DNA from 2 places in the Streptomyces sp. NPDC017890 genome. Region 1 is predicted to be linked to the other one. Evidence: riboswitches for the same ligand, from Rfam matches in the RefSeq annotation. Region 1 holds a riboswitch; the other holds the start of a gene.

Region 1 (15,146 bases):
TGTTCGACGGTGTCTCACTCACGCCCCAGACCCTCTCACGTCTCACGGACGCCCCTATAACGCGGGGGTGTGGGAGACCGGTCTGACCAGGTTGAAGACTTCGCGGGCGACGGCCGCACCGCCTCGATGCTGGCCGACGGCAAGACCACCTCGTACACCTGGGACCCGGCCAGCAACCTCACCAAGTCCGCGCTGCCCAACACCGAGACCGAGGCCCGCGCCTACGACCGGGCCGGCCGCCTCACCGCCGTCACCTCCGCCAAGGCCGGCACCACGGTCACCAAGACCGCGCACACCCTCTCCCCCGCCGGCCTGCCCACCCACGTCGACATCACCCGCGCCAATGTCGGCACGACCGGCTACGACCTCACCTACGACACCGCAGGCCGCCTCACCTCCGGCTGCTTCCCCCAGCCCTGGCCGCGGTCACCACCGCCGACGCCTGGGCGTCGGCCGTCACCGACGGAGACCGACTCGCCAAGAGTGACCTCGTCACCTCGGCTCTGCAGGGCCGCGCCGCCCACTGAGGGTCACACCGCCCTCCACGGGGTGAGAGCGCCTCGCGGGAACGACCCCGTGGCGTTCTCGCCCCGGCGGGCCTGTGGCGACAACGAGGCTGCGACCGCCCTGACACGGTCCCACTGGCCGACAGGCCGTGAAGGGCGCCCGCTCCGAGAACGCCCGCAGGGTCCCAGCGGGGAACGGCGTCACCCCCGCCGTCTTGCCGGAGGCACCGCCCGGCTCCGTCAGTTTCCCGGCCGGGTGTTCGTCTCCTCAGGCTGGGGCCCGTCCTGTTCTGTGGCCGGGCGGGCGCTGAGGGTGGTGAGGGCGAGGAGGCCGGCGGCGAGGAGGATGCCTGCGGCGACGGTCAGGGCCGTGCCGTACCCCGCGACCAGCGCTTCGCCGGTGCCCAGCGCGGCCTTCTCCGGCTGCGCGGTGACGTGGCGGCGACCCCGGCGAGTACGGCCAGGCCGAGAGCGACCCCGATCTGCTGCGCGGAGTTGAGCAGGGCCGAGGCGATCCCGGCCTTGTAGTCAGCGCAGCACGGCGGCAGCGGGAGGACTCCCGCGCGGAACCAAATTCCGAGGGTGCCCGCCGCCCCGCTGGCACCGTCCTGATCTCCGCGGCCTCCAGCAGCGTCGGCCTCGCCGCCATCCAGGTCGCCCACAAGGCCGGCGCCCGCGCCGTCGCCCTGACCCGCACCGGCGCCAAGCGCCAGCAGCTCCTGGACGCCGGCGCGGACGAGGTCATCGCCACCGCCGAGGAGGACGTCCCCGCCCGGGTGCGGGCGCTGACCGACGGCCAGGGCGCCCGCGTCATCTTCGACCCCGTCGGCGGCACGGCCCTGGCCGACCTCGTCACCGCCGCCGCCCACGAGGCCCACCTCGTCCTCTACGGCGTCCTCGACCGCACCCCCACCCCGCTCAACGTGGTGAGCTCTCGGGAGAGTGCCCCGCGCCAGGGCGCCACGCTTCTGCCTGCGGTTACGCGGGGTCTTCGCCACTCCCGGGAGCTGTTTCCGTCGCGGGCGTCTCCCACCCGGTGCGCATGAGGGAAACGAGCGCGTCGGGCGACGACTCGTCGGCCATGGCGGCACCGCGGGCCCAGGCGGTGGCCAGCGTGCTGAGGAACAGGTCACGTCCCCGCACCCAGGGCTTGGCACCGCCGTCGCGCTGTGCCGCGCGGAGGAAGTCCTCGGTGGTCGTGACGAAGCCCTGACAGGTGATCGCCAGAGGGGACGTGCCTTCCGTCAGTGCGGCCCGCAGGGGCTCGGGCAGACCGTCGAAGGCGGTCACCCATTCATCCAGTGCCTGAAGCCACTGTGCGAGCGCGGCGCGGGAGTCGGTCACCTCGCGCCGGATGGCGACGCGTCGGGCTTCCAGCTCTTCGTCGCGGGCCTGCAGCAAGGCAGCCAGCAGTGCCTCCCGGTTGGGGAAGTGCCGGTAGAGGGTGCCCGGACCGACACCGGCCCGCTTGGCGATGGCGTCCATGGAGCCGGTGATGCCCCGCTCGGCGAAGAACTCTTCAGCGACCTCGAGGATGTGCGTGCGGTTGCGCTGCTTGTCCGTCCGCTGCCGGCGCTCGCCGGTGGCTGCCTCACCCATGTCGTTGCACCTCCCGTTGACAATGCGGAGACTGTCTCCGTATCGTCTTCCGCGAAACGGAGACTATCTCCTTATCAGTTCCGATGCTACCGCCGGTCTCGGCAGGCATCCGCTGTTCCCAGGGCAGCCCGGTGCGACAACCAGGCGTTCCGCGCCGACGGCCGCCGGGGAACCGACCGCCGCGCAGGCGGCATCGGACGCGACGGCTCCCGGCCGAGGCCGCACCGGCCCGGGCGCGTACCGCCGGACCCCACCGGTGTGCACCGACGGCATGGAACCCGCACGGCCCTTCGCACACCCTCCCCAGCGACACGGAAGAGATCACATGTCCCCCGCCGAGAATCCGGCGCAGGCCGCCGCAGACGCACCGCCACCGACCCGCAACGATGACGAACTGGCCCCCGGAGACGTCCTCGTCATCGGGATCCTGATGGTCTCCGCGTTCACCGTCCTGCTGAACGAGATGCTGCTGGGAGTCGCGCTTCCCACCCTGATCAGCGATCTCGACATCACTCCCACCACGGGACAGTGGCTCACGACGGGTTATCTGCTGACCCTGGCGATCCTCGTCCCGGCCACCGGGTTCCTCCTGCGAAGGTTCACCCTCCGCACGATCTTCCTCGGCTCGCTGTCCCTGTTCACCCTGGGCACGGCGATCGCCGCCGTCGCCCCGGGGTTCGGCGTGCTGTTCACCGGCCGCGTCATCCAGGCGGCGGGCACTGCCGCCCTGATGCCCCTGCTGATGGCCACGACGATGCGCCTGGTTCCCCCGCATCGGCGAGGCCGGACGATGGCGCTGGTCACCGGTCTGACCGCGGTGGCACCCGCGGTCGGCCCTGCGGTGTCCGGCGTGGTGATCTCCCAGCTCAGCTGGCGGTGGCTGTTCATCCTGGTCCTGCCCGTCGTCCTGGCCGGGCTGGCCCTGGGCGCCGCCAGGCTGCGCAACATCACCACTCCGGAACCGGTCAGGCTGGACGTGCCGTCCCTCGTCCTGTCCGCCATCGGGTTCGGCGCCCTCGTCTACGGCCTGTCCACGATCGGCGAGTCGGCCTCCGGCCACGCACCGGTCGCCCCCTACATCCCGGTCATCATCGGGCTTCTCGCCCTGGCGGTCTTCGTACGCCGCCAGACCGTGCTGCAGCGCAGCGACAACGCCTTCCTCGACATGAGGATCTTCCGCACCCGGTCGTTCACCGTGCCGCTGCTGGTCATGCTCGTCGTCGCGCTGGTCGGGTTCGGCACCACGATGATCCTGCCCCTGGTCCTCACCAACGTCACGGGCCTGACGACGCTCCAGATCGGTCTCTTCCTGGTCCCCGGCGGAGCCCTGATCGCCCTCGTCTCGGCCCTCGGCGGACGCGTCTACGACCGCTACGGACCGCGCCCCCTGGCCATCCCCGGATCGGTCATCTGGACGGGTGCCCTGTGGTTCCTGAGCCGAGCGGACGAGAACACCGGCGTCCCCGCGCTCCTGGCCGCCTACCTCGTCCTGTCGGCCTCGCAGGCCCTCATGTGGGCACCGATGACGACGGCCGCACTGTCCTCCCTGCGCGCCGAGCTCTACCCGCACGGCACCGCGGCGTTCAACACCGCCCAACAGCTGGCCGGCGGCGCAGGCGGCGCCGTCCTGATCTCGGCCTACACCATCGGATCCCACGCCAAGGACGCGGGAGCACTGAACCTGGCCCAGTCCGTCTCGGCGTCACAAGCCGCCTTCACCACGGCGGCAGTCATCGGCTGCCTCGCGATCATCGGCACCCTCTGCGTCCGCAGAACCGCAGCCACCCCCCAGCCGCCGGCGTCTCCACCGAGCAACGCTCCCATCAACGCCACCGCAGTGCCGACAGCTTCGTCGGCAACGGACTGACAACCCCGGCGCAGACACGGGCACACCGGCGAGGAGCCGCCACTTGAAGCGGGTGGCTCCTGGCGCCGGCAGCCGATGAAACCCGCGTACTGCACCGAGCCGACCCTCCAGGACCTGGGAGCCGCTTGTGCCGCGGCCTACCGCAACGAGGCCCGGCGCAAGCGGAACCGCCAGGCGGCACGCTTCGCCGCTCTCACCTCCATGCCCACGCGCGAGGAGACCGTGGAACCAACCGCTCCCCCCGTCACTGACACGCCCGCCCCTCCGGCCACCCCGAGCCGCCCTCTGGAAAGGAACCTCTTGTCCACCACTGCCTCCCTGTTCACCGAACTCGTACGCGCCAGGCACTCCCCGCGGCAGTTCCGGCCGACGCCGCTGTCACCTGCGGACATCCGCAGCGTCCTGGAGGACGCGCAGACCGCCCCCTCGAACAGCAACACCCAGCCCTGGACGGTGCACATAGTCTCGGGTGCCGCCCGGGACGCCTTGAGCGAGGAACTGCTCAAGGCGTACGAGGACGGCCGGGACTCGGCGGACTTCACCGGCGACTACGGCGACGGCGTCTACCTCGAGCGTTCTTATCAGCACGGCGCCCGTGTCTACGGGGCGCGGGGCATAGCGCGCTCCGACATGGAGGGCAGGCACGAAGTGATCCGCGAGAACCTGCGTTTCTACGACGCGCCCCACGTCGCCCTGCTCTTCATGCCACAACTCGGCGACGGGGTCCGGACGGCCGGTGACATCGGCATGTACGCCCAGAACTTCCTGCTCTCGCTGACCGCGCGGGGCTTCCACGGCATCCCGCAGGCCGTCCTCGGCGTGTACGCCGACACGGTCCGTACGTCGCTGGGCGTCCGAGACGACCTCAAGCTGCTCTTCGGCATCTCCTTCGGCATCGGCGACAAGACGTCACCGATGTACGACATCGGCATGGGACGTATCCCGGTGCAGCAGAGTGTGGTCCTGCACGACACCCCCGGAGTCCTCGACGAGCAATAGCTGATTCCCTCACGAGGCGGGCCCGGGGCGGGGAAGCAGTTGGTGTCTGCTGGGGCGTAGGCCGCTGCCACGGGAGGTGGACGGCAGGCAGCCTTCCCGGACGCCCCTATGACGCGGGGGTGCGGGACACCGGTCCGACTGGGTTGAAGACCTCGCGGGCGGCATACCGCTCGAGGCATCGGATGATCTCGCGCCGGGTCTTGCCCTCCTGGGTACGGCGTTCGTCGCGTACCGCTCGCGCAAGCACAGAGCCACAGCGCACACAGACCGCGGGGCCCGACAGCTTCGCGCGGGGCTCCGGCCTCTGTGCTCACGCAACCGGGGGCTCGTCCTCGACGCGGACCAGATCGATGTCGTGCGTGGGGCAGCGCGGAGAGGTCTCGCCGACAAAGCGGCGGTATCAGACAAGGGTTCCCGGGGGGGGCAGCGGAACACGGCCGAGGGCGCTACGGGCTGGGCATCGCCGGCGAGCGGGCCGTACGCGCGCAGCTTCGAGGCCGTGGCGTCGAGGTAGTCGGCCAGCCAGTAACCGACGGCGGGCGCCGCCTCGGCCAGCCGTACGATCGCGTCGTCGTCGGCTGCATCCAGCGCGGCACGCAGCTTCTGCGCTGCGGCCGCGTCGAGGAGTTCGTCGACCCCAAGGCTGCGAACCTGCCAGGCCAGATCTCGGCTCTGATGCCCTGGTAGAAGACCAGCCACTCCTCCTCGACGCCGGCCGACGGGATGACCCTGTCGTAGAACTCCTCGACGATCGAGAAGATGACCGCGCTCGGATCGGCGAGCGCTTTTTACAGCTCGCTCCGGCAGGTGTACAGCGCCTCGTTCGTACGCCACCTCCAGCATCTCCCGGATCTGCTGGACCGTCGGGCCCAGCTGGTACGGGAAGGGCATCGCGGGAGTGTCGGCGTGCAGACCGTCCAGGCAGGTTCGTAACCGGTGCTGGAGCATGCCCCGGTAGGAGAGCTGGAAGTCGGCCAGCAGTTGTAGCGCGTACCGGATCTCGCTTCCGCCGTCCTCCCGCACCCGCGGAACTCGTGCGGCGACTTGGAGCAGGAACTCCCGCCCGTCCTGAGCTGCGCTGAGCCCACCAAGGGTGCCCGGCCCGCGCAGCACGTCCGCGACGCGCTGCCGCATCTCGGCGGTACGGGTGTGCAGGGCCACGTCGCACTCCAGGAAGCGTCTCGACAGCCGGCTGGGCGCCGATGCAGCACGCCCGTCGCTTCCTGTACCGAAGCGGCAGCATCCGCCTCTCCCCGCAGCCAGGCCCTGCGCTCGACGACCGGCGGGCAGGGCCCGGCTCAGGGCAAACTCATCGCCAACGAGACAGGGCGGGGTCGGCGCATGGCCCCGCCCGCGGGGTTCCCAACTGTCTCTCTGGCCGGGCTCTCACCTCGTCCCGGCCTCGAGTGGTCCACAAGCTCCTCACGGTGTGGACTTTCCGACGCGGAGGGGGCCATGGACACATCACTCGTCGCAGAGAGTTGGTGAGGCGCCCTGACTTCAGAAGAAGTGCTTGCGTCCACCGACCGCGCGACCGGTCGCACCCAGGATCCACAGGATGGCGCCAACCAGAATGAGGATGCCACCGATCGTCGTCAGCAGACCCATGCCGACAAGCAGGCCGATGACCAGCAGAATAAGCCCAAGAATGATCATTTTAAATCCCATCGTCAATTCCGGCTCAGGCGCGTGTGCGTATGAGCTTCACAAGGGCCTGAGTTCGTCCCTTGGCGGGTAGATCCCGACCAGCTCCGAATGCCAGGACCTCGGTGCGATAGCCCTTGTGCCCGGCGACACGGTGTTCACGCCCTCCTTCGAAACTTCATTCAGTACGCCATCTCCGCGACCGTCCTCTGCTCCGGAAGGTCCTTCCACCCCGGACGGTTCGGACGTTCGTGACGGAGACACCGGGCAGCGGCGCCTACGGGCAGGTCCTCAGGTCCAAGGGCTTCTTCACCCTCGCCGGCCGGTCCTGGGTGACGGGACTGTGGCGCAGGCCGGTTCGGTGGCTCGCTTCGAGCCTTCCTCTGCTCGTGACACCGCCGGCTCTTACGCGCGAGAATTCGTCCTCATCGGCATCCAGATGGACGCGGAGCTGCTGCGGGCCGACCTGAACGGCTGCCGCATGGGAGCCGAACGCGTCCTGAGCGCCGGCGCGTTCGACCTCACGGCGAAGCCGCACCGGAGCGCTCCGGTGCGGCTTCGCCGTCTCATGGATCCGCGCAGCGATCCCGCCCGGACGGACCTCGGCGGGGTCTCGCCATATCACCCGCATGTCACAGACGCCCCTATAACGCGGGGGTACGGGAAACCGGTCTGACCAGGTTGAACACCTCGCGGGCCGCGTATCGCTTGAGGCATCGGATGATCTCACGTCGGGCCTTGCCCTCCCGCGTGTGACGTTCGCCCGCTGACCGAGTTGCACGGCCCCGGTGCGCACCGCATCGACCACGTTCCGCGAGGTGAAGGTTGCCTTCACGGCCAGGACCGCACCGGGTGGGAGGTGACTGAAGTCGCGGATGAGCGTGGTGAGCGGTTCGGCCGCCTGGGCGGGCATCGAGGCCACGTCAAGGCGTCTGGTGCGCAGTTCGTGGACGGGGCGACGCTCGCGCGGGCGCTCTCCCGGCTGCGGACGGCCGCGCGGGCCGGTTCGATCAGCGCTTTGCCCGCCTCGGTGCGTACGGCGCGCCGCCCGATCCGGTGGAAGAGCTCGGAGCCCAGGTCGTCTTCCCGTGCGCGGACGGCCTGGGACAGCGAGGGCTGGGAGACGTGGAGGGCGGCGGCAGCCCGGTCGTAGCCGCCGCGGTCGACGATCGCCAGGAAGTACTCCAGCTGACGGACGTCCATCGGCGCCTCAGCCCGTGCGGGCGCCTTCGCGGTCCTCCAGGGCGCTGATGGCGGTGGCGGTGAGGCTGTGGGTGATGTGGTCGCGCATCAGCTGAGCGGCCTCGGCGGCCCGGCCGTCCTCGACCAGGTCGACGAGCTGGTGGTGTTCCTGGAGGTCGCGGGTGCGGGGCTCGTCGCCGGGCGGGAGTTCGAGGCCGAGGCGCCGGTAGCGGTCGGACTTGTCCCACAGGTCGTCCAGCAGGCGGATGAGGACGTCGTTGTGCGAGGCGCGGTAGAGCGCCTGGTGGAAGGCGCGGTGGGCCGCGAGTGCCTCCTCGCCCCACTGGCGGGTGACGGGCAGCAGCCGCGCGACGGCGGACCGCATGACGGCGATGTCCTCGGCGGTGCGCCGCCGGGCGGCGAGTTCCGCGGCCGTGGGATCCAGGGACAGGCGGACCTCGAACAGTTGCCGGGCCTCGTCCGAGCTCATGGTGGACACGCGCACGTCGCGGTGGGTTTCGACGGTGACCAGGCCCTCGCTGCTGAGGCGGCGGATCGCCTCACGCAGCGGTGTGATGCTCATGTTCAGCGACTCGGCGAGGTCGTACTGCGCAAGCCGCGCCCCGGCGGGAAGTGTCCCCGACAGGATCTGTCCGCGCAGCTCCGCGTAGGCGTAGTCACTCTTGCTGACGAAGAGGTTCGTGTCGGCCATCGCCCCCCGAAAATCCTTCCCGGGTGCTGGCACCCCTCTTGACAGTCCCCGTGATGTCACCCCAGCCTAACACCGACGCAACTTATAAGATATGAGAGAGGGCCGTCGTGAAGATCACCAACGTGTACGAGGGCGTCGTCCCGATCAGCTCCTCGATCCGCAACGCCTGGATCGACTTCAGCTCCATGGACTGCTCGATCGTGGCGATCGAGAGCGACGTCATCCGCGACGGCAAACCCGTCGTCGGCTACGGCTTCAACTCCAACGGCCGCTACAGCGCCGGTGAGATCCTGCGCCGCCGGATCCTGCCCCGCCTGACGTCCGCCGAGCCCGGCAGCCTCCTGGACGAGCAGGGCCGCTTCGACCACGCCAAAGCGTGGGACGTGATGATGAACAACGAGAAGCCCGGCGGCCACGGCGAGCGCTCGGTCGCCGTCGGCGTCGTCGACATGGCGCTGTTCGACCTCGCGTCCAAGATCGAGGGCAAGCCTCTGTACCGGTACCTGTCCGAGCGCTACGGCGACGGGCAGCCCGACGACTCGGTCTTCGTCTACGCCGCCGGCGGCTACTACGCCCCGGGCAAGTCCCTGTCCGACCTCCAGGACGAGATGCGCGGCTTCCTCGACCTGGGCTACGACGTCGTCAAGATGAAGATCGGCGGAGCCGACCTGGCCGAGGACCTGCGCCGCATCGAGGCCGTCATCGACGTCCTGGGCGGCGACGGCTCCCGCCTCGCCGTGGACGTCAACGGCCGCTTCGACCTCGACACGGCGCTGGAGTACGGCCGGGCCATCGAGCCGTACGGCCTGTTCTGGTACGAGGAGATCGGCGACCCGCTGGACTACCACCTCAACGCCACCGTCGCCGAGCACTACGCCGGTGCCATCGCCACCGGTGAGAACCTCTTCTCCCTCCAGGACGCCCGCAACCTGATCCGCTACGGCGGCATGCGCCCCGACCGCGACACCCTCCAGTTCGACCCGGCCCTCTCCTACGGCCTGGTGGAGTACCTGCGCATCCAGGACATGCTCAAGCAGCACGGCTGGTCCTCCCGGCGCTGCATCCCGCACGGCGGGCACCAGTTCTCCCTGCACATCGCCGCCGCCCTCAAGCTCGGCGGCAACGAGTCCTACCCGGGCGAGTTCCAGCCCACCGGGGGCTTCGCCGACGACGCCGTGGTGGAGAAGAGCCGCGTCGGCCTGACCGACATCCCCGGCATCGGCTTCGAGGGCAAGGCCGCCTTCTACAAGGTGCTGCGCGACCTGCACAGCTGACCGTCACCGCACTCACCGCACCCTGACGCGCCCGCCGTCGGCGGGCGCCGTCCGCCGGCGCAGCTCCATCAAGGCGCCACGTACGACCCCGGGGGACGCGAGCCGCTTCGCGTCCCCCGCGCACACCCCCACGTGGGACAGGGCCAGACACGATCGTCGTGCAAGGGAGCACCCTCGATGACATCCACTACTACTGCCGCCGGCCGTCCGCAGCGGTCACGGCTGAACCGTCTGATACGTGAGCTGTGGTTCCAGGTCGTGCTGGGCGCGGTCCTCGGCATCGCCATCGGCATCCTCGCCCCCGGGCTCGGCAAGGAACTCAAGCCGCTCAACGACTGGTTCATCGACCTGGTCAAGATGATCGTCGTCCCGGTCGTCTTCTGCGTGGTCACCACCGGCATCGCCTCCATGGACAACCTGCGCAAGGCGGGCCGGATCGGTGTGAAGGCGATCGGCTACTTCCTGGTGCTGTCGCTGCTGTCCATGCTCATCGGGCTGGTGGTCGCCAACATCTTCCAGCCCGGCTCCGGCCTCCAGGTCGATCCCTCCTCGCTCAACGCGGACGACGTGCCCGAGACCGCCAACGAGCACGCCACCTTCACCGGCTTCATCTCCTCTCTGATCCCCACCTCGCTGCTGGGCGCGATCACCGGTGACGCCATCCTGGCCGCGCTCATGGTCTCCATCGTCTTCGGTGTGGCCCTGAACATGGCCGGCGAGGACGGTGCGCCGCTGATCCGCGGTATCAAGGCCCTCTCGGACGTCGTGTTCCGCATCGTGGGCTGGGTGATGTGGCTGGCACCGCTGGGCACCTTCGGCGCCCTGGCCACCGTGGTCTCCACCTACGGCGCCGAGAGCCTCAAGCAGCTCGGCTACCTGATCATCCTGTTCACCGCGACCTGTGTCGTGTACGTCCTGGTCGTGCTCGGGGCCATCATGCGGGCCTGCCGCCTGAGCCTGTTCGGCCTGATGCGTTTCCTCAAGGCCGAACTCCTCGTCGCCCTGAGCACCTGCTCCAGCGAAGCCGTCCTGCCGCAACTGGTGCGCAAGCTGGAGACCCTCGGCATCGGTCGCCCGGTGGTGGGAATCGTCATCCCCTCCGGGTTCTCCTTCAACCTGGACGGTTCCGCGGTCTACCTCACCATGGCCTCCCTCTTCCTGGCCCAGGCCATGGGCATCGACCTGTCCTGGCAGCAACAGCTGATCATGGTCGGCGTCATGATGCTCACCAGCAAGGGCACCGCGGGCATCGCGGGCGGCGCGTTCATCGTCCTCGCCAGCACCGTTACCGCCGTCGGCCACGTCCCCCTGGCTGCCCTCTCGCTGATCGTCGGCATCGACCGCATCCTCAACGAGGGCCGCGTCTTCATCAACGTCCTCGGCAACGCCGTCGCCACCATCGTGATCGGCAAATGGGAGAAGGACCTCGACATCGACAAGGCCCGCTCGATCCTGCAGTCCCGCACCCCAAAGACGACCGCACCCGCCGACACCGAAGCCGACACCGACACCACCAAGGTGGGCGCCGACACCTGACCTCCTCCATCGCCCACGTCCGCCGGCGGTGCACGTGACGGACAGCTCGGCGGTGCTGGGCCTCGGCAACATCGGGCTGAAGGCCGCGCTGCCGGTCATGGAGGGCAAGGCGGCCCTGTTCAAGTGGTTCGCCGGCATCGACGCCGCCCGCCTCGATCGTCTCCGGGCCCCGCGAATTGGCCGCCTTCACCTCGTGCCCAGCCTCGCCCAACCGCCTGATCAACGTCTTGCCGATGTTCCCGGTGCCGAGGATGCCGATCCTCATGGTGCTGCGGACTCGAGAGCCGCGTCGGGTGACTCAGCGATGGGCGGCGCGGTTCATCTCGACGACGTCGTCGACGGTGGGGTTGTCCGGGAGGGCAGCGAAGCGTTCCGGCAGGCTGTCGCGAACGGCCACGTCCTTGACGCGGTCGGCCGCGGCCAGGGCCGCGGGCAGCTCTTCCAGGGTCAGCTCGGTGCAGTAGGCGGGGCTGTTGGGCTGCTGGCGCCAGGAGTCGGCCAGTACACCGGCGTCGTAGGGGTCGAAACCGGTGTCATCCACGAGCCGCATAGCCACACGCCGCGCCTCCTCGGAGTCGCCGGCCACGGGGATGGCGAGGCGGCCGGGCGTTCCGGCCGGCACACCCTTGGCTCGCTGCGTCTCGGCCAAGGCGGCGTTCCACGCCTTGACCACGGGTCGGCCCAGCTGCTCGGCGTTCCACACGCTCTCCACCGCCCCGTCGTCCACGGCCTCGATCTGCCCGCTGAGGTTCGGGTAGTAGTTCGAGGTGTCGACCACCACCGTCTCGTCGGGGACCGGGGCGAACAGATCGGCCAGCTTCCCCGCCACGCCGAAGGGGACCGCCAGGACGATGACGTCCCGGCCCTGGACCGAGTCGGCGAGGTCCGCTGCGCGAGCCCCGGACTCCAGCACCTCGGCCGCCACGGCCTCGGGGCCGCGAGCGCCGGCCACCTGGACGTCGTGACCGGCCAGGGCGAGCTTGGCGGCCAGGTTCCCACCGATGGCGCCGGCACCTATAACAGTGATTTTCATGATTCGTCCCTTGAAAGGTTGCACTGCGCCTGAGAGCAGCGTCGAGTGATGGCTGTGGGGCGACCGCCCCTGGGTGTTTGTGCGGGGGGCGGGGTGAGGGTGTGGCGGTCTACGCCCGGACGTCCCGCTCGCGGTAGCCGCTCGCGATGAGGGTACGGAGACGATCGAGCGATTCCTCCTCCATGCCGGTGCCCTTGATCCAGGCAACGGAACAGGCCGCGAGGAACAGGTCGTGACCCCGCACCGACGCGCTTACGTGCCCCGCGTTCCGCGCCGCTTTCACGTACTGATCGGTGGCGGTGATGAGGATGCCGCAGGGGATCGTGAGCGGATTGTCCGGCTCCTGGGCCCTGGCCGCGGCCATGAGCGGGTCCGGCAGTCCGCTGAAGGCGCTGAAGTATTCCTCCATCGCGCGCAGCCACTGCTCCAGCGCCTCGGCCGGGTCGCCGAGCCGCTCGATGTCCGCCTGGCGGGCCACCAGCTCCTCGGAGCGCGTCTGCAACACAGCCGCCAGCAGCGCCTCCCGTGTGGGGAAGTGCCGGTACAGGGTGCCGGGCCCGACGCCCGCCTCCTTGGCCACCGCCTCGAGCGAGGTGCCGACCCCATGCTGCAGGAAGTGACGCTGCGCGGTCTCGAGAAGGGCCGCGCGGTTGCGCTGGACATCCGCGCGGGGCTTGCGACCCCGCTGCTCACTAACGCCCATGCGCCCTCGTACCTCCGGTGATCCTGCGGCCGGACCAAAAACGGATGCTGCCTCCGTACGGGTTCCAGCCTAAAGCGGAGGCAGCATCCGGTCAAATGGACCACGTGTGCCAGTAGGCCGGACCCTGCCTTCTGGAACACGAAGAACGGCGCGAGGCCGGACCCGGCGTGTACGACATCCACTCTCCGCGCGTCCCGAGCACCGACGAGGCCGCAAAACTCCCGGGCGGCGTGCACGGTTCCTGTCCTCCCGCCGGCTCTCCGTGCGTACGGTCAGGAGGCCGTACGCCGTCGCGGCGGTGTGATGGCGTACAGGTCGAGGATGTCCGGCCGGGGTGCGACGCCCGGTCCGCCGGCGCGTGCCCAGGCGGCGATGTCCTCGGTCGCGTCCGGGTCGTTGACCAGCCCGAGCCAGACGGGCCGGGCGCCTGCGGCCCGGCCCTCCGCGGAGGGCTGGACGACGATGACGTTGGCGTGTTCGCAGACGTCGAGGCAGGCGGACACCCGCACCGGCACCTGAGCACGCAGACGTGCCGTCTGGGCCGCGTGGTCGACGCCGGTCACCTTGGGGCTGCCGCAGCAGCAGTCGCGACACACGACGACGCGGCACGGCACGGGGCCGGTGGCCGTTGCGGGCCTCTTGTCGTCCGTCGTTCGTCCGCTGGGCGTGGCGGGCATGCGGTGCCGTCCCTCTCTCCGGGGAGATCCGCCCCGGTGGTCCGTCGAGGAGGCGACCGCGTGAGTCTCCTGGCTCTCGGGTCGATGCTCGTCCCGGCCTTCCCACCCCCTGCTGGGCAGTGGCCTGTCGGGAATCGCTCGCCGATCACAGTGGCGGGACCGCGCCGGATTCACACCGGCTTCCTCGTTCCGCCGTCGCCCTGTCGCCGGCCATCATCCCATCCCGGGACGCCGTCCCGCCCGACCGGTGCCGGCCAATCAGTCCGTTTCCTGGGCGTGCGGGGCCGTGGCCGGCGGATGGGTCGGACGGTCCCGTCCACCGTCACGGCCGGACACCACCACGATGACCAGCCCGACGACGACGGCTGCGGCAACAACCCGTCCCGCCGCCCGTACTGCCCAGGCCGAACGGGTCAAGCCCTCTTGCCCGCCGGGGGAGCCCAGCCGTTCGGCTCGCCGGGCCGGTCTCAGCAGGCGCAGCAACAGCAGTGCGGCGACCGGGAGTTGGAGCAGCCACAGAACGGTGCGGGGCCACTCGCCGTACCAGACGTTGGTTCCGTACAGCAGCGTGTGCCACACGCTCAGCACGTACACGACGATCACGAAACGGTGCAGCCGTCGCCAGGTGTTCGCTCCGATGCGGTGCCGGACGTAGAACAGCAGCCCCAGCGGGATCGCCAGGTACAGGGCCCCCTGTCCGATGGGGATGGCGATCCGGCCGGTGCCCGAGTCGTACCAGCCCGGCACGAAGGTGTCCGCGAAGGCCACCCACAGCCGCTCGGCCCACGCCACCTTCGTCTCGTAGCGGACGAGTTCCGCCGCGAACATCAGCGCGTGGGCGAACATCAGCGCCATGGTCGTCAGGCTCGTGGTGCGGTGCCAGCGCTCCAGTACCTGCCGGGAGACCGGCAGCCGGGTGGGACGCGGTCCCGACAGCAGCAGACCGAGCATGACCGTGCCCCAGGCCCACAGCAGCCCCGACCACCCGAACGCCTGGCTGAGCAGGTACATCCAGTAGGTGCCGGCATCGTCCATGAACGGCATGATCGCCACGGTGTCCGACGCACCCGATTCCATGCGCGCCCACAGGAGCGCGAACACGAGCGCCGTGACCACCACCGCCGCGCCGGCGTCGGGCAGGGCGGACCGCAGGTCGCCGCGCAGCGCGACGCGGTCACCGGGAGGCCGTCGCCGTCCGGGCGGGGTCACCGTCCCGTCCTCGTCCGGCCTCGCTTCTGACGTCATCAGGGGCCTCCCGGGCACGGGCCACCGCAGCAACGGTGCGCATGTGGCGTGAGGCAACAAGTCTGACTGACGGGGCAGTGATCCCCAGAGGCGTTATCCGGCCAGAGCCACCACGGGAACTGCCCGGAGCACACCTGCTTTCTGCCTCCCCTCCACATTCAAGACAACC
Region 2 (15,146 bases), on a different contig from region 1:
GCCCTGGACTCCGCCGACCCGGATCTGCGCCGGACCGTCCGCTCGGCCACCGGCGGAGCGGGCCTCGCCGCGGCCTTCGACTTCGCGGGCGTGCCGCCCGTCCGGGAACAGGCGGTCTCCGTCCTCGCGCCCAAGGGGCGGCTCGTCCTGGCGGGCCTGACCGACAAGCCGCTCACCATCACCGACGGGACCCGCTTCAGCTACCTCCAGCAGCGGATCCTCGGCCACTACGGCTCCGACATGCCGGTGGCGCTGCCGCAGCTCATGCGGCTGATCCAGGGCGGACGACTGGACTTCTCCGGCTCCGTCAGCGGGGTGCTGCCGCTGGCCGAGGCCGCCCGGGCGGTCGCACGGCTGGAGAAGAAGGAGGGCGACCCCATCCGGCTGATCCTGCGTCCGTGAAGTGAGGGACTCCTGAGAATCCCCGAGGCGACTGAACATACCGGCCCCCGACTCCGTATGGAGCCGGGGGCATTTCATGTCCGAGTCCGCCACGACACAGGAGCACGCCTTGGGACACAACAGGCGCAGACGCCCGACCGGGACGCGCCGCGCGACCTTCGGGGCTTTCGCGCTGATACTGGGGGGCGGCGGCCTGATGGCCGTGAACGTGTTCGCCTCCGCCACCGAGGCCGGCGACACCGCCGTACCCCTGGGCAGTTCCGGTGTGGCGGCCACCGTCGACTGCCCCGACCTGAGCGAGCGGCTGACGGCGGTCCCGGAGCAGGCGAGGCCGGACGTCGGCACCGAACTCGCCCGGCTCGACGAGCAGATCGTCCATGCCTACCGGCAACTCCAGGAAGCCGCCCGCACCGCGGACGACGGCAAGCTCGACGAGGTCGCCATCCTCGATCCGTTGAGGAAGGAGCGGGCCCGGACGATCGAGCGCATCGCCGCCGCCATCGGCAAGGCCGGCGACCGCCCCGAGGGCCTGGACACTCTGGCCCCGTGCACGCTGCTCCGCACAGAGGTCGCCACGGCGGACGCGCCGAGCGGCAGCCCCGACCAGCGGCAACAGCGACAGCAGCAGGACGACGAGGGCGAAGGGCCCGCAAGCAGCGGGGACGGTGGGGACGACGGACAGCCCGGTGACGGGCAGCAGCAGCCCGGCAACGGTGGACAGGCGGGCAACGGGCCCGTGGCCGCCGACTACGTCGACATCAAAGGCGTCCAGCCGAACGTCGTGGGGACAGCACGGCAGAAGAACGCCTCGACCGGCTCCTTCGCCACCAGCTGCGGCGTCAACGCCGAGGGACTGTTCAACTCGGACAACCTGATCGCCGCCCCCGGCGTCAGCAACGGAGCCCACCACTTCCACGACTACGTCGGCAACCAGAACAACAACGCCTTCGCCGGCGACGAGGACCTGGCCGCCGCCGACACGAGCTGCGCCGACCAGGGCGACAGGTCCTCGTACTACTGGCCCGTGCTCCGGCTCCAGAACGGCACCGTCGAACAGGACGCCGGGTCACCCGGCGGCGGCATCGAGGGCAACGCCGGCGAGATCGTCACGCCCGCCGAGGTCACACTGACCTTCGAGGGCAACGAGCGCGCCAAGGTCACGGAGATGCCGCGTCTGCTGCGCGTCATCACCGGCGACGCGAAGGCGTTCGTCAACGGCAACACCAACGCGAACGCCTCCTGGAGCTGCACCGGTTTCGAGGACCGGCAGCTGAAGGACAAGTACCCGCTCTGTCCGTCCGGCAGTGACGTGGTGCGCACCTTCACCTTCCAGAGCTGCTGGGACGGCCGCAACACCGACAGCGCCAACCACCGCACCCACGTGGCCTTCGCCGCCGCCGACGGCAGCTGCCCCGACGGGTTCCGGGCCATCCCGCGACTGGTCCAGCGCGTCGTGTACGACGTGGACGCGCCCAGCCTCCAGGACGGGGGCAGGACCGTCCCGCTGTTCGCCGTGGACTCCTTCCCGGAGCAACTGCACAAGCCGGTCACGGACCACAGTGACTTCATCAACGTCTTCGACGAGGACCTGATGCGGGAGATGGCCGACTGCATCAACGGGGGCCGCGAGTGCGGTCCGGACACACCCCCGGGATCGGAGCCGGGCCAGGGCGAGGACCCGCAGGAGCAGCCGACCGGCAACCCCACGGAGGACCCGCAGGAGCACCCGACCGGGAACCCTGACGCCTCCGAGCCCCCGGCCGGGCAGACCGCCACCGCCTCGGCACCCGTGGACCCCGGGCAGGACGGCCGGGACGACGGAGAGAACGAAGGGAAGGGCGGAGGGAACGACGCCGGACAGAGCGACGGGGAGGCGCCCACGCCCCCAGTCCGGGAACAGGACGACGGCGCCTCCTCGAGCGCCGAGCCCAGGGCCGCCACGACACCGGCCGCCGACCTGCCGGACGACGCGAGTAGCGCCGCGCCCCTACCCGGGGCTGCGCAGGGAACGGGCGGTGGTGACGACGCCGCGGCCGGGCCGGCGACCGAGCCGCAGGCGACGCAGGGCGGTCTCGCGGAGACGGGTTCCGGTCTCGGCCTGTGGCCCGCGGCCGTCGGAGGCGTTCTCCTCGCCGGCGGCTGTGTGCTGCTGCTCCGCTCCAGGCGGCGTGCGCTGTGACACCGGCGTGATGCCGTCGTGATGACGGTCGGGCAGGCCCGGGCCCAGGCCCCGTCCGCCCGTCGTCACGACCGCATCGAACACGCCATCGCACGGCGGGAACTGGCGCATTTCAACTATTGCCATTCCGTTTGCCCGGGCGCAGCCTGTTCTCCGAAAGGCTCTGGGAGCGCTCCCATTGACAGTTCCGGTTTCTCGGCCCCCCTCCTGTCCCCCCACGCGAAAGAAGGACATCATGACTTGTCATGATCGCACCAAGAGAGTCCGGCGGGTGTCGACCGTCGCCCTCGGCACCCTGACCGCGGCCCTGCTCGCCCTGATCCCCTGGAGCGGCACCGCCGTCGCCCACGGCTCGGTCGTCGACCCCGCCTCCCGCAACTACGGCTGCTGGCAGCGCTGGGGCGACGACTTCCAGAACCCCGCCATGGCGCAGGAAGACCCCATGTGCTGGCAGGCCTGGCAGGACAACACCAACGCCATGTGGAACTGGAACGGCCTGTACCGCAACGGCTCCGCGGGCGACTTCGAAGCCGTCGTCCCCGACGGTCAGCTGTGCAGCGGCGGCCGGACCGAGGGCGGTCGCTACAACTCCCTCGACACCGTGGGCGCGTGGCAGACCACGGACATCACCGACAACTTCACCGTCAAGCTGTACGACCAGGCCAGCCACGGCGCCGACTACTTCAAGGTCTACGTCAGCCGGCAGGGCTTCGACCCCGCCACGCAGCCCCTCGGCTGGGACGACCTCCAGCTCGTCACGACCACGGGCAGCTACGCGCCCAGCCAGAACTACGAGATCCCGGTGAGCACCTCGGGCCTGAGCGGCCGGCACGTCGTCTACACGATCTGGCAGGCGTCGCACATGGACCAGACGTACTTCCTGTGCAGCGACGTCGACTTCGGCTGATCCACGCCACCCCCGTCCCCCCACCCCCGCCGGGCGCGCCGCGTCCGGCGGGGACACCGGTCGGTGCGACGGCCGTGCGACGTGCTTCGCAGCCGCCCCGGGGTGCGGTATACGTCCCCTCATGGACCCTATGGACCCCATGGACTACTACGATCTCGGCACCCACCGCCGGACGGTGACGACCTCGTCGCCCGAGGCCCAGCGGTGGTTCGACCGCGGGCTGGTGTGGACGTACGCGTTCCACCACGAGGAGGCCGTCGCCTGCTTCGAGGCCGCCGCGGCGGCCGACCCGGACTGCGCCATGGCCCACTGGGGCATCGCCTACGCCCTCGGTCCGAACTACAACAAGCCGTGGGAGGCCTTCGACGCCGAGGAACTGACGCGGACCGTCGATCGCACCCACGCCGCGGTCGAACTCGCCCACGAGAAGGCGGCCCGCTCGGCCACCCCGGTCGAACGCGCCCTGATCGGCGCCCTGCGCGCCCGGTACCCGCAGGCGCGCGCCGTCGAGGACTGCTCGGTGTGGAACGCGCCGTACGCCGAAAGCATGCGGGTCGTGCACGAACTCGCCCCGGACGACCTGGACGTCGCCGCCCTCCATGCCGACGCGCTGATGAACCTGACGCCGTGGCAGCTCTGGGACCTGCGCACCGGACTGCCCGCGGAAGGCGCCCGCACCCTGGAGGCGAAGGCCGTCCTCGACCGGGCCCTGGCCGCCGAGGCCGGCCGCGAGCACCCCGGCGTCCTCCACCTCTACATCCACCTGATGGAGATGTCCGCCACGCCCGAGGCGGCCCTCACCGTCGCCGACCGGCTGCGCGGCCTGGTCCCCGACGCCGGGCACCTCAACCACATGCCGTCCCATCTCGAAGTGCTGTGCGGCGACTACCGGCGCGTGGTGTCGGACAACAGCGCCGCGATCGCCGCCGACGAGAAGTACCGCGCGCGGGCCGGGGCGATGAACTTCTACACGCTCTACCGCTCGCACAACCACCACTTCAGGATCTACGGCGCGATGTTCCTCGGCCGGTACGAGGTCGCCCTGGACGCCGCCGCGCAACTGGAGGCGTCCATCCCCGAGGAGCTGCTGCGCGTCGAGAGCCCGCCGATGGCCGACTGGCTGGAAGGCTTCCTGGCCATGCGGGTGCACGTCCTGATCCGGTTCGGCCGCTGGGCGGACATCCTCCGGCTGCCGCTGCCCGTCGATCCTCGTCTGTACTGCGTGACGACGGCGATGCTCCACTACGCCCGGGGGGTCGCGCTCTCGGCCACCGGCAAGGTCGCCGAGGCGGAGGCCGAACGCGTCCTGTTCCGTGAGGCGGCCGCCAGGGTGCCGCTGACCCGCACCCTGTTCAACAACACCTGCGCCGACATCCTCGCCATCGCCTCCGCCATGCTCGACGGCGAACTGGAGTACCGCAAGGGTGACCACAGTGCCGCCTTCGCCGCCCTGGAGCGGTCCATCGCACTGGACGACAACCTCCCCTACGACGAACCGTGGGGCTGGATGCAGCCCACCCGGCACGCCTACGGCGCCCTGCTCCTGGAACAGGGCCGGGTCGCCGAGGCCGAGGCGGTCTACCGGGCCGACCTGGGTCTCGACGACACCCTGCCCCGCGCCCTGCAGCACCCCGGGAACGTCTGGGCCCTGCACGGACTCCACGAGTGCCTGGCGCGCCTGGGCGAGGAGGGGCAGGCGCGGATCGTGGCACAGCAGTTGAAGCTCGCCACCGCCCTCGCGGACGTACCGGTCGAGGCCTCCTGTTTCTGCCGCCTCGACACCGCACCGGCCACCGGTGGTGCGGGCGGCTGCTGCGCTGCGGACCACTGACCGCGCCCCGTCCGCTTCGGGTCAGACGTTGACGCCGAAGTCCGCGGCGATGCCCGCCAGGCCGGAGGAGTACCCCTGCCCGACCGCCCGGAACTTCCACTCGGCGCCGTGCCGGTACAGCTCGCCGAAGACCATCGCGGTGTCGGTCGACGCGTCCTCGGAGAGGTCGTAGCGGGCGAGTTCCTGGTTGCCCGCCTGGTTGACGACCCGGATGAAGGCGTTGCGGACCTGGCCGAAGCTCTGGCCGCGGTTCTCCGCGTCGTGGATGGAGACCGGGAAGACGATCCTGCTGACCTCGGTGGGGACGGCGGCGAGGTTCACCTTCACGGCCTCGTCGTCGCCCTCGCCCTCGCCGGTGAGGTTGTCGCCGGTGTGCTCCACCGAGCCGTCCGGGCTGGTGAGGTTGTTGTGGAAGACGAAGTGCCCGTCCGAGAGCACCTTGCCAAAGGCGTCGAGGAGCAGCGCGGAGGCGTCGAGGTCGTAGTCGGTGCCGGTCGTGATGACTTCCGCCGATCACCCTACCCGTATTCTACAGCGCTGTAGAATACGGTTCTTCTCTATACGATGTGACCTCGGAAGGCGGACAGCAGCGGAAGGAGGCGGGCCGTGACGGATCACCGGCGTCCGCGGCGACGGGGGCAGGGCGAGCTGGAGGCGCTGGTGCTGTCGGTGCTGCGCGAGGCGGACGGGCCCGCCACGGCCGGCTGGGTGCAGGAACGCCTGGGCGGCGACCTCGCCTACACCACCGTGATCACGATCCTGACCCGATTGCTGGAGAAGGGCGCGGTCAGCCGCGAGCGCGCGGGCCGGTCCTTCGCGTGGACACCCGCCTCCGACCAGGCGGGCCTGGCCGCGCGGAAGATGCGCAAGGTCCTGGACGCCGAGAGCGACCGCGTAGCGGTGCTCGCCAGCTTCGTCACCGGCCTCGACCCGGACGACGAGCGGCTGCTGCGGGAACTTCTGGCGCACGCGCGCGACGCGGGGGACGGCTGACGCCGCATGGGTGTATTCGTCTTTCTGCCGCTGGTCCTGCCGTTGACGGCGTGGCCGGTCGCCAGGCTGGCCGAACAGCATCTGCACCCGCGGACCGCGACCAGGCTGCTCACCGCCGTGGCCGCCGTGATGGCCCTGTGCAGCACCGTGTGTCTCGCCCTGGTGATGGTGGTCGGCACCGCGCAACTGCCGGGCAACCCTCTGCCGGACGGCTGGTCCGACCCCGAGGTGCGGGCGGCGGTGCCGTACGACGAGGTCGTCGGCAAGGCGGCGATCCCCGCGTTGTGCGCGGTGGTCATGGCCTCGGCGCGGGCCCTGTGGCGGCACGGCAGAGTACGTCGCCGTGCCCACCGCGCGCTGGCCGGACTGCCGGGGACCGGGGTGGCCGTACTCCCGGACGAGGCGCCCTACGCGTACGCGCTGCCCGGCGGTCGCCGGGACCGTGTGGTGGTGAGCACGGCCCTGCTCGACTGCCTGGAACCCGCTGAGCGGCGCGCGCTGTTCGCCCACGAGCGGGCCCATCTGACCGCCCGGCACCATCGCTTCCTGCTCACCGTCCGGCTCGCCGCCCTGGCCAACCCGTTCCTGCGGCCCCTGCGGACCGTCGTTTCCTATACGGCGGAGCGATGGGCGGACGAGGCGGCCGCGCGGGTGGTCGGCAACCGCCGCGCGGTGGCGACCGCGATCGGCAAGGCGGCCCTGGTCTCCCGGGGCACCCCGGTCGCCACCCTCGCCGGCCTCGCCGGCCTCGCCGGCCTCGCGGCGCCCGGCCCGGTACCGCGCCGGGTGGCGGCCCTGCTCGGTCCCGCTCCCGCGGTCCGCACCTGGCCCCCGGTGTTCACCGCGGTGGGCCTGGCGGCATGGGCCGCGGCCGCCGGAACCGCCGTGTCGGCGATGTCGTCCGCGAACGCCGCCGTCACGATGTTCCTCATCCTCCGCGCCGCGACGCCCCTCTGAGCGACCTTCTTCTCCGAAGGAAACCCCAGGCCGCGGAGACGGCCACGAAAGTCCTGGTCGCCTGCCCCGGCGACGGCGACAGTGGCTCGTCGGACTCCGCACGGGCCGCATCCTCGGCCCCGCGCCCCTCGACGACCAGTCCGCCGGCCCCGGCGGCGACACGGCCGGCACGGACGAGCCGTTCGGCCCGGCACAGCTGAGGCGCGGGCGGGCGGTACCGGGGCCGGTCGGGCAGACGGCCGCCTCCGGCACCGCGTTGCCCCTGTGGTAGCTTGCGGGAGCCAGTCGAACCCACCTGGTGGGTCAGGGAATCCGGTGCGAATCCGGAACTGACGCGCAGCGGTGAGGGGGACGGGCGGGACAACGGCCACTGGGCGGCACAAGCCGTCCGGGAAGGCGTCCCGTCCGGTCGATCCCGAGTCCGAAGACCTGCTGGCACCCGCGCCGCCTACGGCGCGGGCCGCACCGTACGAACGGGCTTCGCGTCTGAGCCCTCGACGCCAGAGGATCTTCCTTGCCCGCAGCGCGCCCCGCCGCCTCCCGCCGTTCCTTCCGTTCTTCCCGTTCCTTCTGTTCGTTCCGCTGTTCCTTCCGCGCCCGCTTCGCGTTGCTGCTGTCCGGCACTCTGCTGGCGTCCGGCTGCGGTTCCGGGACGACCGCCACCGACGCCGCGGCGCCGGCCGAGGCCGCCGGCTATCCACGCGTCGTCAGTGACTGCGGGCACGAGGTGAAGATCACCGCGCCGCCCCGGCGAGCGGTCTCCCTCAACCAGGGCACCACGGAGATCCTGCTCTCGCTCGGCCTCGCCGACCGCATGGCGGGCACCGCCACCTGGACCGACCCGGTCATGAAGGGCCTGGAGAAGGCGAACACCGGCGTGCCCCGGCTCGCCGACGACATGCCCTCCTTCGAGACGGTCCTGGACGCCGAACCCGACTTTGTCGCCGCCTCCTTCGCCTCCACGCTCGGCCCCGGCGGCGTGGCCACGCGCGAGCAGTTCACCGAACTCGGCGTGCCGGCCTACCTGTCCCCGTCCGACTGTGTCGGCAAGGACAACGGCGGCGACGGCGACGGCGTCCGCAGCGAGCCCCTGACCATGGACACCGTCTACGCCGAAGTCCGCGACCTGGCCCGGGCGTTCGACGTCGAGCAGCGCGGCGACGACCTGGTCGCCGGCCTGAAGGCGCGGGTCGAGAAGGCCACCTCGGGCATCGACGCCTCCGGTGTCACCCTCATGTACTGGTTCGCCAACTCGACTTCCCCCTACATGGCGGGCTGCTGCGGCGCCCCCGGCATCATGACCCGCGAACTCGGCGCGGAGAACACCATGGACGACACCCACGAGGAATGGCCGCAGGTCGGCTGGGAGACCGTCGCCGACCGCGACCCCGACGTCCTCGTCATCGGAGACCTCACCCGCAGGTCCCAGACGGCCGAGACCGCCGCGAAGAAGATCGAGTTCCTGGAGTCCGACCCCGTCACCAAGAACATGACCGCCGTCAGGAAGAAACGGTACGTACTGCTGAGCGGGCAGGCCATGAACCCCACCATCCGCACCGTCGAGGGCGTGGAGAAGGTGGCGGCGGCGCTGCGCGCGTACGGCCTCACCGAGTGACGTCCGAAAGCCGGGTGACGCCGGGGAGCCGGGTGATGTCCGAGAACCACGAGCCCCTCGGCACGCGGGCGGCCGGCCGCCGCCGCCCGGCGGCGTGGGCGGCGGTGGGTCTCGTCGCCCTGTGCGCCTCCGTGGCCGTCGCCGTCACCATCGGCCCCGCGGACATCGGCGTCGGCGAGGTCTGGTCCGTGCTCGTCGCCCACCTCGGCGGCGGCACTCCCGGCGTGGAGGTCACGCCGATCCGCGACGGCATCGTCTGGGACCTGCGGCTGCCCCGGACCCTCCTCGCGGCCGTGTGCGGTGCCGGGCTCGCCGTATGCGGTGCCGTACTCCAGTCCCTGCTGCGCAACCCGCTCGCCGACCCCTTCGTCCTGGGCGTCTCCTCCGGCGCCTCGACCGGTGCCGTCCTGGTCGTCGTCCTGGGCGTGGGCGGCGGCGCGCTGTCCGTGTCGGGCGGGGCGTTCGCCGGGGCGGTCTGCTCCTTCGCGCTCGTGATGCTGCTCAGCCACAGCCTCGGCGGCACCCCGGACCGGGTGGTGCTCGCGGGCGTGGCGGCGATGCAGCTGTTCTCCGCGCTCACCTCGTTCGTCGTGATGACCGCGGCCGACGCCGAGACCACCCGCGGCGTGCTGTTCTGGCTGCTCGGCTCACTCGGCGGGGCGGGCTGGACGGACGTGTGGACGGGTACGGCGGCCCTGGTCGTGGTCCTGGCCGTGTGCCTCGGGTATGCCGGGACACTGGACGCCTTCGCGTTCGGCCAGGACGCCGCGGCCACGCTCGGCGTCCACGTGGCCCGTACCCGGCTGGTGCTGCTGTGCGCCACCGCCCTGCTCACCGCCGCCCTGGTCGCCTCGGCCGGCGCCATCGGCTTCGTCGGCCTGGTGCTGCCGCACGCCGTGCGTGCGTTGACCGGCCCCGGGCACGCCCGGCTGCTGCCGGTCTGCGCCCTCGCCGGGGCGGTGTTCCTGGTGTGGGTCGACACCCTGGCCCGTACCGTCCTCGAACCCCAGGAGGTCCCGGTGGGCGTGGTGACCTCGCTCATCGGCGTACCCGCCTTCGTCCTCGTCCTGTACCGCACCAGGCGGGCACGGTGACGCTGAACGCCGAGCGGGTCTCCCGCGCCGCCGGCGGGCGGCTCATCCTGGACGGCGTCGACCTGAGCCCCCGGCCCGGCGCCATGACCGGACTGCTCGGCCCCAACGGCTCGGGCAAGTCCACCCTGCTGCGGCTGCTCGCCGGCGTACTCGCCCCGGCCTCCGGTGTCGTCACCCTCGACGGCCGCCCGCTGGACCGGGTGGGCCGCCGGGACGTCGCCCGGCGCGTGGCCGTCGTGGAGCAGCAGGCGGACACCCAGGCCGAGCTGACCGTCCGGGACGTCGTCCGGCTCGGCCGGATCCCGCACCGCCGCGCCTGGACGCCGGCGTCGGCGACCGACGAGGAGGCGGTCACGGACGCCCTCGCACGCACCGGCCTGACCGGGCACGAGGACCGGCTCTGGCACACCCTCTCCGGCGGCGAACGCCAGCGCGTCCAGATCGCCCGCGCCCTCGCCCAGCAGCCGCGCGAACTCCTGCTGGACGAACCGACCAACCACCTCGACATCCAGCACCAGCTCGACGTACTGACGCTGGTCGCCGCCCTGCCCGTCACCAGCGTGGTCGCCCTGCACGACCTCAACCTCGCGGCCATGTACTGCGACCACCTCGTGGTGCTGGCCGAGGGGCGGGTCGTGGCCTGTGGCGATCCCGCGGGGGTCCTGACCGCGGACCTGGTCGCCGAGGTGTACCGGGTGCGCGCCGAGGTCGCCCCCACCGGGCCGGGCGGCCGCCCGCACGTCCGGTTCCTCGGCACCCTGACGGACGCTCCCCGAGCGGGTGACGGTGCCCGGCTCGGCCGGCCGAGCACCGCCGCACCGCTCGAGTAACGCGAGCGGCCGCTGGGAACGGCTCGGACGGCCGGCCCCCCTGCGACGTCACGAGATCCATGACGTGCGCCACGTCCGGTCGCGGGCGGCCGACTGCCAGGGAGTTGCCCGACCGGTTCGCTTGACCGTGTCCGACCGGCACCGCCCGCAGAGAGGAACCAGGACGCGCATGTCCGGTCTCCACGCACGCCTTCCACGAACTGCTCCGCCGCTGGCGGTTCGGACGGCTCGGTGGCCGACGTCCTCGTCGAGGGCGAGCCGCCGTGACGGCAGCGCCCAGCCGGGGGCGGGCGGGCGCGGCACGAGAGGGACGAGCCTTGGCCCGTGCCTCCGTGCCCCCGTGCCCCCGTGCCCCCGTGCCCCCGCGTCCGGGGGCCCTTGGCACCGTGCGGTCAGACCATCAGCCCGGCCGCGAGTGCGGCCCCCAGTTCCCAGCAGGCCTCCAGATCGGCCTTGCCGGGTTCACCCGCCACGCTCACCGCCGGCGCCGCGCGCTGCCAGCCGAGGCCGGTCGTGACCGACTCGATGCCACGCACCGCGCCGGTGGTGTCGCTGCCGCCGTGCACGTAGTAGCCGAAGGGCCGGCCCCGCGTCTCGTCCAGGCAGGGGTAGTAGACCTGGTCGAAGAAGTGCTTCAGGGCGCCGGACATGTAGCCCAGGTTGGCCGGAGTGCCCAGCAGGTATCCGTCGGCCTCCAGCACGTCGACCGCCGTCGCGGCCAGCGCAGCCCGCCTGACCACCCGCACCCCTTCGATCTCCGGCGCGGTCGCCCCGGACAGGACGGCTTCCAGCATCGCCTGGCAGTTCGGCGACGGCGTGTGATGAACGATCAGCAAAGTGGCCACATCCCGAAGCCTGCCGCCCGGCACCCGCCGACCGCAAGAAGCGCCACCCCCGTCCGGCGCGGGGAGCCACGGTCGTACGACACGCCGGGGTCCGGGGCGATCGCGGTCGCGCGCGACCGAGGCCGTCCGGCACGCGGAAGGGGCCGCCCACCGTGTGTGGTGGGCGGCCCCTTCCGGGTCGTGGCGCGTCGTGGGCCGACGGTTCAGCCGACCGGCGACGCCGGTCCGCTGTCCGCCTTCGACGGGGTGTCACCGGAGCGCTGCGCGGGGACGGTGACCTCTCCGCCGGCGGCCTCGCCGGCCTCCTCGGCCAGGCGCTCCATGCCGCTGGTGGTCTTCAGCGGCTTCTCCTTGATGAAGACCACGGCGACCAGCGCGAGCAGCGCGAACGGGGTGGCGATGAGGAACAGGTCGGCGGTGGCGACACCGTAGGCGTGCTCCACGATCTCCCGCATGGGGGCGGGCAGCGTGGTCATGTCCGGCACGCTGTGCCCACCGCCGCCCGAGCCGCCCTCGGCGCCCCCGGCGGCGCCCGCCTTCTCCAGCCCCTTGGTCATCTCGCTGGCGACCCGGTTGGCGAGGATCGCGCCGAGGACGCTGGTGCCGATGGTGCCGCCCATGCTGCGGAAGAAGGACAGCACGGAGGTCGCCGCGCCCAGCTCGGCCGCGGGGACGTCGTTCTGCGCGGCGAGCACCAGGTTCTGCATCAGCATGCCGACGCCGACGCCGAGGACGGCCATGTAGAGGCTGAGCAGCCCGAAGTGGGTGTCGGCGTCGATCAGGGAGAGCAGCGCGAGGCCGACCGTCATGATGACCGCGCCGGCCACCAGGTAGCTCTTCCACTTGCCGGTCCGGCTGATCAGCTGTCCGGCGACGGTGGACGACACCAGCAGACCCAGGATCATCGGCAGGCTCATCAGACCGGCGACGGTCGGCGTCTTGCCCAGGGAGACCTGGAAGTACTGCGACAGGAAGACGGTTCCGCCGAACATGGCGACACCGACCAGGAGGCTGGCGACGGTGGTCAGCGTGACCGTGCGGTTCTTGAAGATGTCGAGCGGGATGACCGGCTCGTCGGTACGGGCCTCGACGAGGACAGCCAGGGCCAGCAGCACCACACCGCCGATGACGAGCGCGGCGGTCTGCCAGGACGCCCAGTCGAACTGGTTGCCGGCCAGCGAGACCCAGATGAGCAGTGCGCAGACACCGGCGACGATCAGGAAGGCGCCGAGCCAGTCGATCTTCACCTGGCGCTTGACGGTGGGCAGCTTCAGTGTGCGCTGCAACAGGAAGATGGCCAGCAGGGCGAACGGCACGCCGATGAAGAAGCACCAGCGCCAGCCCAGCCAGTCGGTGTCCACCAGCACACCGCCGATCAGCGGTCCGGCCACGGTGCCGACGGCGAAGACGGCACCGAAGATGCCGGAGTACTTGCCCAGTTCCCGGGGCGGGATGACGGCGGCCATGACGACCTGCGCGAGGGCGGTCAGACCACCCGCGCCGATGCCCTGCACGACCCGGCTGAAGATCAGCAGCGTCGTGTCGTGGGAGAAGCCCGCCAGCAGCGAACCGATTACGAACATCAGCAGCGAGAGCTGGAGCAGCAGCTTCTTGTTGAAGAGGTCGGACAGCTTGCCCCACAGGGGGACCGTCGCGGTCATGGCCAGGAGTTCGGCGGTGACGACCCAGGTGTACGAGGACTGGCTGGCGCCCAGGTCGGCGATGATCGTCGGCAGCGCGTTGGAGACGACGGTGCCCGCCAGGATGGCGACGAACATGCCGGCCATCAGGCCGGACATGGCCTGGAGTATCTGCCGTTGGTTCATGGAGGTGGGAGGCGCGTCGGCGGGCGCCTGAGCTGCGGTCACGGCATCTCTTTCGGTGGTGGTCTGATGAAGTCGCGCCGGCGCCCGGCGCGGTGGTTACGCGGAAGGTGCCGGAAGGCCGGCGCCGAGGAGGGCGAACACCTCGTGGAAGACGTCGATGAAGGCGGCTTCCTCCTGGTGGGCGGACCAGTGGTCCATGCTGGTCCGCACGGCGGCGTTCGCCACCGAGGCCAGCAGCCGTGGGTAGAGGCCGGGCGCCGTACGCCGTTCCTCGCCGGAACCGGAACCGGACCCGGAACAGAGCTCGCCCCCGGGCCGGTCGCCGTCGCCGGCGGCGACGCGGAGGCGTTCCGCGATGGCTTCGGCCAGGTCCGCCTCGGCCGCCATGTGCGCCCCGACGCCGCGCGCCAGGAGGTGCGGCGAGGCGTGCAGCACTTCGGCGTGCAGCCGCCACAGCTCGTGGTGCTGCTCCGCCTCGGCGAATTCCGCCGTCATGGCCCTGTGCAGGGCTTCCAGCGGGGAGAGCTCGGCCGGTGCGGCGAGCACGGCGCACCGCATACGTGCGCCCGCGTCCGCGTCGATGACGACGAAGGCGTCGTCACGGGTGTCGAAGTAGTTGAAGAAGGTTCGCACCGACACCCCGGCCGCGGCGCTGATCGCCTCGACGGTGACCTTCTCCGCCCCGTGTTCGGCGGCGAGACGTACCGCGGCCTCGGCGAGGGCGGCGCGTGTGGCCCGCTTCTTCCGCTCCCGCAAGCCGCCCCCCGCGGCACTCTTCTCCGACATAAGTTGCATGGTATGCAAAGATGCACGCTATGCAAAATTAGCGGGTGTCGAGTGCGCCTCTCGGGGTCGCGGGGGGTAGCGGGCCGTGGCGCGCTCCGCCGCACGGTAGCGGCAAGTCCTGTGTGTCAGGCCGAAGTTGGGGTACCCGCTGCGTCAGCACGGTCGGCATCGGGGTCGGCGCCGGTGGCGGCCGTGCTTCTCCTGTCACACGCCTCCCTCACTGCGCGGCGCGCCGGAAACCCGGTGCGTGCGCGGCATCGCCTCCGGGGCCCCTCCTCGGCATGGTCCCGGCCGGTACTCGTCGTCCGCGGCGCCCGGTACGAGCACGGCTTCGACCGGCCGCACCGAGCCGCACCGAGCCGCACCGAGTCGCGTCGGCACGCCGGACCGGACCCACCCCGTCCTCCGTGGCACGGTCCGCCCGCGCCGCGGCGGCCGACACGCCCGCCCGGGCGGCGCCCCGGGGCGGCCGCCGCCCGCGCCTGACCGGCACCGGCCCCGTTCGGGAACCGACGTGACCCGAACGGCCCTGCCGGGTACCCGAGCGGTCTGCGCAGGGTTGGGATGTGTACGGGTACCCCCGTGCCCGCGCGGCCCGACCGCTGTCCGACACGGAAAGGACCACCGATGTCCGTCGACACCCAGCAGGCATCCCGCGGGCTCACGGACGAGGAGCTCGCCGGCCTGGACGCTCACTGGCGCGCCGCGAACTACCTCTCCGTCGGCCAGATCTACCTGATGGCCAATCCCCTGCTGACCGAGCCACTGCGTCCCGAGCACGTCAAGCCGCGCCTGCTCGGCCACTGGGGCACCTCACCCGGCCTCAACCTGGTCCACACCCACCTCAACCGGGTGATCAAGGCCCGGGACCTCGACGCCCT

The links. Region 1 has a riboswitch for cobalamin ahead of ACH4F2_RS29930 ((2Fe-2S) ferredoxin domain-containing protein). Riboswitches for the same ligand answer to the same signal wherever they lie in the genome.
Region 2: another riboswitch for cobalamin. It lies ahead of ACH4F2_RS10560 (ABC transporter substrate-binding protein); the one in region 1 lies ahead of ACH4F2_RS29930 ((2Fe-2S) ferredoxin domain-containing protein).

What each region holds. Positions count from the first base shown of each region.
Region 1 covers NZ_JBIRHU010000027.1:38,313-53,458, forward strand. The annotation lists gene ACH4F2_RS29845 (alpha/beta fold hydrolase) at 1-22, opposite strand, end outside; gene ACH4F2_RS29850 (hypothetical protein) at 127-1,005, shown strand; gene ACH4F2_RS29855 (zinc-binding dehydrogenase) at 1,193-1,552, shown strand; gene ACH4F2_RS29860 (TetR/AcrR family transcriptional regulator) at 1,485-2,105, opposite strand; gene ACH4F2_RS29865 (DHA2 family efflux MFS transporter permease subunit) at 2,431-3,972, shown strand; gene ACH4F2_RS29870 (nitroreductase) at 4,273-4,971, shown strand; gene ACH4F2_RS29875 (hypothetical protein) at 5,731-5,904, shown strand; gene ACH4F2_RS29880 (hypothetical protein) at 6,472-6,627, opposite strand; partial or broken gene ACH4F2_RS29885 (LysR family transcriptional regulator) at 7,373-7,818, opposite strand; gene ACH4F2_RS29890 (GntR family transcriptional regulator) at 7,826-8,509, opposite strand; gene ACH4F2_RS29895 (mandelate racemase/muconate lactonizing enzyme family protein) at 8,617-9,783, shown strand; gene ACH4F2_RS29900 (cation:dicarboxylate symporter family transporter) at 9,961-11,319, shown strand; partial or broken gene ACH4F2_RS29905 (hypothetical protein) at 11,354-11,468, shown strand; partial or broken gene ACH4F2_RS29910 (hypothetical protein) at 11,522-11,584, opposite strand; gene ACH4F2_RS29915 (NADPH-dependent F420 reductase) at 11,618-12,352, opposite strand; gene ACH4F2_RS29920 (TetR/AcrR family transcriptional regulator) at 12,462-13,055, opposite strand; partial or broken gene ACH4F2_RS29925 (hypothetical protein) at 13,199-13,276, shown strand; gene ACH4F2_RS29930 ((2Fe-2S) ferredoxin domain-containing protein) at 13,328-13,732, opposite strand; cobalamin riboswitch at 13,795-13,921, opposite strand; gene ACH4F2_RS29935 (ferric reductase-like transmembrane domain-containing protein) at 13,991-14,977, opposite strand.
Region 2 covers NZ_JBIRHU010000006.1:242,845-257,990, reverse strand. The annotation lists gene ACH4F2_RS10595 (zinc-binding dehydrogenase) at 1-402, shown strand, start outside; gene ACH4F2_RS10590 (DUF1996 domain-containing protein) at 599-2,581, shown strand; gene ACH4F2_RS10585 (lytic polysaccharide monooxygenase) at 2,817-3,488, shown strand; gene ACH4F2_RS10580 (hypothetical protein) at 3,628-5,319, shown strand; partial or broken gene ACH4F2_RS10575 (TerD family protein) at 5,341-5,817, opposite strand; gene ACH4F2_RS10570 (BlaI/MecI/CopY family transcriptional regulator) at 5,926-6,312, shown strand; gene ACH4F2_RS10565 (M56 family metallopeptidase) at 6,319-7,269, shown strand; cobalamin riboswitch at 7,535-7,721, shown strand; gene ACH4F2_RS10560 (ABC transporter substrate-binding protein) at 7,784-8,884, shown strand; gene ACH4F2_RS10555 (FecCD family ABC transporter permease) at 8,920-9,978, shown strand; gene ACH4F2_RS10550 (ABC transporter ATP-binding protein) at 9,975-10,808, shown strand; gene ACH4F2_RS10545 (flavodoxin family protein) at 11,201-11,653, opposite strand; gene ACH4F2_RS10540 (MDR family MFS transporter) at 11,857-13,479, opposite strand; gene ACH4F2_RS10535 (TetR/AcrR family transcriptional regulator) at 13,576-14,274, opposite strand; gene ACH4F2_RS10530 (phosphoketolase) at 14,893-15,146, shown strand, end outside.